3 regions of the Kitasatospora sp. NPDC043949 genome follow, and region 3 is predicted to be linked to each of the others. Evidence: riboswitches for the same ligand, from Rfam matches in the RefSeq annotation. Region 3 holds a riboswitch; each other region holds the start of a gene.
The links. A riboswitch is a leader RNA that binds a small molecule or an ion and turns the genes downstream of it on or off. The one in region 3 is predicted to bind cobalamin.
Positions count from the first base shown of each region.

Region 1: linked by a shared signal. The riboswitch ahead of nicT (Nickel transporter NicT) and the one ahead of AC07AL_RS18555 (cobalamin biosynthesis protein) in region 3 are both predicted to bind cobalamin.
Region 2: linked by a shared signal. The riboswitch ahead of metE (5-methyltetrahydropteroyltriglutamate--homocysteine S-methyltransferase) and the one ahead of AC07AL_RS18555 (cobalamin biosynthesis protein) in region 3 are both predicted to bind cobalamin.

Region 1 is NZ_JBWKEQ010000018.1:61,410-63,663, reverse strand. It holds gene nicT (Nickel transporter NicT) at 59-1,171, opposite strand; cobalamin riboswitch at 1,202-1,415, opposite strand; gene AC07AL_RS17195 (ArsR/SmtB family transcription factor) at 1,497-1,880, shown strand; gene AC07AL_RS17190 (Fpg/Nei family DNA glycosylase) at 1,935-2,254, opposite strand, start outside.
Region 2 is NZ_JBWKEQ010000007.1:149,679-151,932, forward strand. It holds gene AC07AL_RS08730 (ABC transporter ATP-binding protein) at 1-128, shown strand, start outside; gene AC07AL_RS08735 (ECF transporter S component) at 125-1,030, shown strand; cobalamin riboswitch at 1,073-1,269, shown strand; gene metE (5-methyltetrahydropteroyltriglutamate--homocysteine S-methyltransferase) at 1,447-2,254, shown strand, end outside.
Region 3 is NZ_JBWKEQ010000020.1:67,564-69,817, reverse strand. It holds gene AC07AL_RS18560 (alpha/beta hydrolase family protein) at 1-415, opposite strand, end outside; cobalamin riboswitch at 680-811, shown strand; gene AC07AL_RS18555 (cobalamin biosynthesis protein) at 919-1,887, shown strand; gene AC07AL_RS18550 (cobyric acid synthase) at 1,884-2,254, shown strand, end outside.

The sequences.
Region 1 (2,254 bases), on a different contig from region 3:
CCGGGATCCCGGGGGAGGCGCCGTCGCTGATCGCTGCCGTCGCTGATCGCAGCCGTCGCTACTCGGCGGCCACCCAGCGCTTCTCCACCCGGGCCAGCTTCCAGTAGGCGATCGCCGCGGCCCAGACCACCACGAACAGCCCGGCGATCGCGTAGCCGACGTTGTCCAGCGAGATGCCCGCGATCCAGCCGGTGACCGGGTCGGTCAGATCGAGCTTCTCGTGCAGCACGCCGACCAGTTCGATGGTGCCGATGACGAAGGCCACCGCGATCGACAGCCCAGTGATCGTCAGGTTGTAGTACACCTTCCGGACCGGGTTCGCGAAGGCCCACTGGTACGCGAAGTTCATGAACGTCCCGTCCAGGGTGTCGAACAGGCTCATCCCGGCCGCGAACAGCAGCGGCAGGCAGACGATCGCGTACCAGGGCAGCCCGGCCGCCGCGCCCGACCCGGCCATCACCATCAGGGTGACCTCGGTCGCGGTGTCGAAGCCCAGCCCCAGCACCATGCCCACCGGGAACATCTGCCCGGGCCGGGTGATCGACCGGGTCGCCCGGTTCAGCACCCGGGCCATGAAGCCGCGCGAGTTGAGGTGCTCCTCCAGCTGCGCCTCGTCGTACGACCCGGCCCGCATCGCCCGGAACACCTTCAGTATGCCGAGCAGCGCGGCCAGGTTGAGCGCGCCGATCAGGTAGAGGAACGCGCCGGAGGCCGTCGTGCCGACCATCCCGAGCCACTTGTGGGTGGTCGAGTCGTCGTCCATCAGCGTGCTGGCCAGCTGCGCGCCGCCCGCCACCAGGGCGGCCATCAGCACCACCATCGAGGAGTGCCCGAGGGCGAACCAGAAGCCGACCGAGACCGGCCGCTTGCCGTCCGCCATCAGCTTGCGGGTGGTGTTGTCGATCACCGCGATGTGGTCGGCGTCGAAGGCGTGCCGCATGCCGAGGGTGTACGCGGTGATCCCGAGGCCCACCCCGAAGACCTGGGTGCCGACCGCGTAGTTGTGGGGCGCGACCAGGAAGACGAGCGTCCCGAAGGCCACCACGTGCATGGCCAGGATCACCCCCATCAGCCCGGCCGTGCGGACGGTGTCCTCGCGCTTCCAGCGGAACGTGGGCAGCACGGACGGTGTCGCCGGCGCCTCGGCGGCGGCGGTTTCGGGCAGGGTCATTCGGGTCACGCTCCAGCACCTCGTGGAAACACTTCGTGAGATGCCGTGGCCGGTCTCCTGGCTTACGGGGGTCCCGTACCCGCCTTCCCAGGTGCGCGAGGCTCCCAGTGGCGTCGTGGGTACGGACGTCTCTCCATCGTCGACGATCACGATGGCCCGATCACAGTGGCGAGGGCCGCTCCGGACTGGGACCCCTGAGGATCCGTCACCGGTCTTCCCGAGCACCACGGCGGGGAACACCGTAGGGGCCAGGACCCACCCTTGCAAGGCTGCGCACCTGCGCAGGTGTCCAGGATCACAGGCCCCCTCCTGCAACAATGTGCGCATGCATCTCGTACCGGCCGACCGCGCGGGCCACCGCACCATCGACGGACACCGGGTCTGCGAGGCCATCGCCGCGATCGGCGACCCCGCGCACGTCCGCACCTGGGCCGAGCGGTTCTCCCTGCTCGCCGACCCCGGGCGGCTCGCCCTCCTGCTCGCCCTCCACCGGGCCGGCCCGCTCGCCGTCTCCGACCTCGCCGTCGCCACCGGCATGCGCGACCCCGCCGTGTCCCAGGCCCTGCGGCTGCTCCGCACCGCGGGCGTGGTCACCGGGGACAAGGACGGGCGGATCGTGCGCTACCGGCTCGTGGACGAGGCCCTGCGCCCCCTCCTCGACGCGTGCGCCGCCGCCGAACACCACGAGCCCAGCGCGGCCGTCGTCTGACCGGCTCCTCCGGAGGACGCGCCGGGGCCCGGCCGGAGCAACCCTCGAACGCGGTCAGGCCGCCTGGCAGGCGGGGCACCAGAAGAGGTTGCGCGCGGCGTGCTGCTCCGTCCGGACCTCGGTGCCACAGACCAGGCAGGGCATCGCGGCCCGCCGGTAGACGTACACCTCGCCGCCGTGGTCGTCGACGCGCGGCGGGCGGCCCATCGCCTCGGGGGTGTGCTCGGGGCGGACGGTGTCGATCCGGCCCGCGCCGACGCCCTCGTGCATCAGGGCGACCAGGTCGGCCCAGATCGCGTCCCACTCGCCCCGGGTGAGGTCGCGGCCGGCGCGGTGCGGGTTGATCCCGTGGCGGAACAGCACCTCGGCCCGGT
Region 2 (2,254 bases), on a different contig from region 3:
CCACCGCCGAGGTCATCGTCGCCTCGCCCACCTTCGCCCCCCAGACCGCCAAGATCCTCGCCCCGCTGCCCTACCTGACCACCCGACAGGTCGCCGCCGCCCTCGCGCCCGCGCAGGCCGCCCGGTGAGCGCCGTCCGGATCCCCGGCCGGGCCCGCGTCGTCGCGGCCCTGGCCGCCTTCATCGGCCTGGTCGCCTTCACCTGGCCGTTCGTCGTCGCCCCCGGAAAGTTCGGCTCCTCCTACGCCCCGCCGCTGATCTTCGGCGCCCTGCTGGTCCTGGTGCTCGCCGTCGTCATCGCGGAGATCGCGGCCGGCGGCATCGACGCCAAGGCCCTCGCCATGCTCGGCGTCCTGTCCGCCGTCAACGCCGGGCTGCGCCCGCTCGGCGCCGGCACCGCCGGAGTGGAGACGGTCTTCTTCGTCCTCGTCCTGGCCGGCCGGGTCTTCGGCCCGGGCTTCGGGTTCACCCTCGGCTGCACCTCGCTGTTCGCCTCCGCGCTGCTCACCGGCGGCGTCGGCCCCTGGATGCCGTACCAGATGTTCGGCTGCGCGTTCGTCGGCATGCTCGCCGGGCTCCTGCCGAGAACCCGGCGGCGGCGCTGGGAGGTGGCGATGCTGGCCGCGTACGGGGCGTTCTCCGGGTACCTCTTCGGCTTCCTCCTCAACCTCTCCTTCTGGCCGTTCTCCACCGACCCGAACAGTTCCATCGCCTACCTGCCGGGGCTGCCCTTCACCGAGCAGTGGCACCGCTACCTGCTCTTCGACCTCGCCACCTCGCTCGGCTGGGACACCGGCCGTGCCGTCACCACCTTCACCGCCGTGCTCGTCGTCGGCCCGGCCGTCCTCACCGTCTTCCGCCGCGCGGCCCGCCGCGCCAACTTCGAGCCCATGGTGCGCTTCGAGGCCCCGGACGGTCGACGAGTCACCGCGAACGACACCGCGAACGACACCGCGAACGACACCGCGAACGGCTCCGCCATCGGCTCCGCGAGCGGCGAGGGAGTCTCACCATGCGGACGGATTCCGTGAATTCCGCGTCGGCCCCGGCGGTTTGCCCCTAAGCTGGCGACGCAGCTGGTTCGTCCTGCCCGCCAGGCAGGACGTCGCAAGAGGGAACCCGGTGGGAATCCGGGACTGCCCCGCAGCGGTGAGTGGGAACGACCGCCGTCATACGCACTGGACCCGGGACGGGTCTGGGAAGCGATGGCCAGTAGGTACCGGACGCCAACAGGCCCGGTGCGCCCACGAGTCCGAAGACCTGCCCGTTGCCCGCCCGCGGACCGTTCCGCGTGCGGATATCCCGGTGACCTCGTGGGCGGGTCGGCGACCATACCAGGCGGATCGGGCACACGCGTCGACGTGAGCCGCCGCCCGGTTCGTCATCCCTTCGCGCTCTCGTCCCGTCCCCGGGCACTTGAGGAGCCAGACTCGCGAAGGAGAGTCCCTTGACCACGAAGTCCGCAGCCGCGGCAACCAGGGCCACCGTGTACGGCTACCCCCGGCAGGGCCAGGGCCGGGAGCTGAAGAAGGCCATCGAGGGCTACTGGAAGGGCACGGTCACCGCCGACGCCCTGCGGGAGACGGCGGTCGGCCTGCGCCGGGAGAACTGGGCGCAGCTCGCCCAGGCCGGGGCCTCGGAAGTGCCCACCGGCGACTTCTCGCTCTACGACCACGTACTGGACACCACGGTCGCCGTCGGCGCGATCCCGGCCCGCCACCGGGCGGCCGTCGAGGCGGACGCGCTGGACGGCTACTTCGCCATGGCGCGCGGCACCCAGGAGGTCGCGCCGCTGGAGATGACCAAGTGGTTCGACGCCAACTACCACTACCTGGTGCCCGAACTCGGCCCGGACACCGTCTTCACCGCGAACCCGGCCAAGGCCGTCGGGGAGTTCCGGGAGGCGCTGGCGCTCGGCCACACCGCACGCCCCGTGCTGGTCGGCCCCCTCACCTACCTGCTGCTCGCCAAGCCCGCCCCCGGTGTCGCCGAGGACTTCCAGCCGATCACCCTGCTGGACCGGCTGCTGCCCGTCTACGCGCAGCTGCTGGCGGACCTGAAGGCGGCCGGCGCCGAGTGGGTGCAGCTGGACGAGCCCGCGCTGGTGCAGGACCGCACCCCGGCCGAGCTGAACGCCGCCGCCCGCGCCTACCGTGAGCTGGGCGGCCTGGCGGACCGTCCGAAGCTGCTGGTCGCGAGCTACTTCGACCGCCTGGGTGAGGCCCTGCCGGTGCTGGCCAAGGCCCCGGTCGAGG
Region 3 (2,254 bases):
CGCCGTCGGCGGCGGTGTCGGTGAAGGGGAGGCCGAGCGCCTCGGTGGGGTCGCCGAGGTGGACGCGGGGGGTGAAGCGGACCTCGGTGCCGGGGGTGAGGGTGCCCCGGTCCGCGCGGACGAGGCGGCGGGTGACGCCGTTCTCGTCGCTGTGCAGGACCTCCTCGACGACGGCGTGGCCGTGGTCGTCCCATTCCACGGCCCAGCGGCCGGGGCGCAGGCTCTCGGGGCGGCGGTTGAAGGTGATCCGGCCCGCGGCGAGGCTCCGCACCAGGACGGGGCCGGACTCCCGGGCGGCGCTCGCCGGGTGGACCAGCCGTTCGGAGGCCCGGCGGCCGATCACCAGGACGGCGGCCCCGGCGGCCCCGGCGCCGACGACGGCGGCCGCCACGACGGCCGCGGTTCCCCAACGCATATCGCTCCCCGCTCTGCTGGTCTTGGACCGGACGGTGTCCGGGCGGTGTCCGGGCACCAGTTCACCGGGGGGCCGCGCGGGCGGCCACCGGGCTGGGCCGTCCGGGGCACGGCGGGGCCTCGGGCTGGGCGGGCGTCAGGCAGGGCGGGGCGGGCGGATCGGAGGTGGCGACGGGGCTCCGAGGTGTGACCAACCCCTCCGTGACCTCGGTTGACTCCCGGTTCGGCCGCGTGATGGGATCCTGGGGCCAAACGGAGGCATGCAGAGGAAGCCGGTGCGAGTCCGGCGCGGTCCCGCCACTGTCACCGGGGAGCACGCTCGGAACATTGCCACGGCGGACCGTCAGAAGCCGCTGGAAGGCCCGGGGGTGTGTCCGACCCGGAAGCCAGGAGACTCTCGCCCCCGGTACGTCGATCCAGGGCGCGGACCCTGAGTGAGGACACGCACGCGATGCAGGCTGCCCCGCCCCGCCGGACCCCACGCGGCCTTCCGCCGAACCCGCCGTGCGCCCGCTGACCCGCGCCGCCGCGTTCGCGCTCGGCGCCGCCGCGGGCTTCGCCGCGGACGCCCGCTTCGCCGACCCCCGGCGCGGCCACCCGGTGGCCGTCTTCGGCGGTGCGGCGACCCGGCTGGAGCGGCGGGTGTGGCAGGACGACCGGGTGGCCGGCGCCGGGTACACGGCGCTGTGCGTCGGCGCGGTCGCGGCCGGCGCGGTGGCCCTGGACCGTACGGTGGGCCGGCGTCCGCTGGGCCGGGCCGCGCTGGCGGCCGCCGCGACCTGGACGGTGCTGGGCGGCACCTCGCTGACCCGGGAGGCGCGCACCATCGGCCGGTCGCTGGCCACGGGCGACCTGGCGGCCGCGCGGGAGCGGCTGCCGCACCTGTGCGGGCGGGACCCGAGCGCGCTGGACGGGCCTCAGATCGCCCGCGCGGTGGTCGAGTCGGTGGCCGAGAACACGGCGGACGCCGTGGTGAACGCGCTGGTCTGGGGCACGCTGGCGGGCACCCCGGGGCTGCTGGCGTTCCGCGCGGTGAACACGCTGGACGCGATGGTCGGCCACCGCTCGCCGCGGTACGCCCGGTTCGGCTGGGCCTCGGCCCGGCTGGACGACGTGGCGGGCTGGCCGGGCGCCCGGCTGACGGCTCTGCTCACGGTGGCCGCCGCGCCGCAGCCGAAAACGGCCTGGCGGGTCTGGCGGCGGGACGGTTCGGCGCACCCGAGCCCGAACGCGGGCCAGGCGGAGGCGGCCTTCGCGGGCGCGGTGGGCGTCCGGCTGGGCGGGACCCTCCAGTACGGGGAGCGGGTGGAGCACCGGCCGGTGCTGGGCGCGGAGTTGCGGCCGGTGACGGCGGACGACATCGAGCGGGCCTGCGTGCTCTCCCGGCGGGTGGGCGCGCTGGCCCTGGGTACGACGGTCGCGGGGCACGTCGCGCTGCGCTTGCTGACGACACGGTGGAGGGGAAGGGCATGAGCAACGCACTGCTGGTCGCGGGGACGACCTCGGACGCGGGCAAGAGCGTGGTGACCGCGGGCATCTGCCGCTGGCTGGCCCGGCAGGGGGTGCGGGTCGCGCCGTTCAAGGCGCAGAACATGTCGCTGAACTCCTTCGTCACCGCCGACGGCGCCGAGATCGGCCGGGCGCAGGCGATGCAGGCGCAGGCGGCCAGGGTGGAGCCGGAGGCGGCGATGAACCCGGTGCTGCTGAAGCCGGGGGCGGACGGCCGCAGCCAGGTGGTGCTGCTGGGCCGGCCGGTCGCCGAGGTGGGCGCGCTGGACTACCGCGAACGCAAGCCCGTCCTGCTGGAACGGTCGCTGGAGTGCCTGGCGGATCTGCGCCG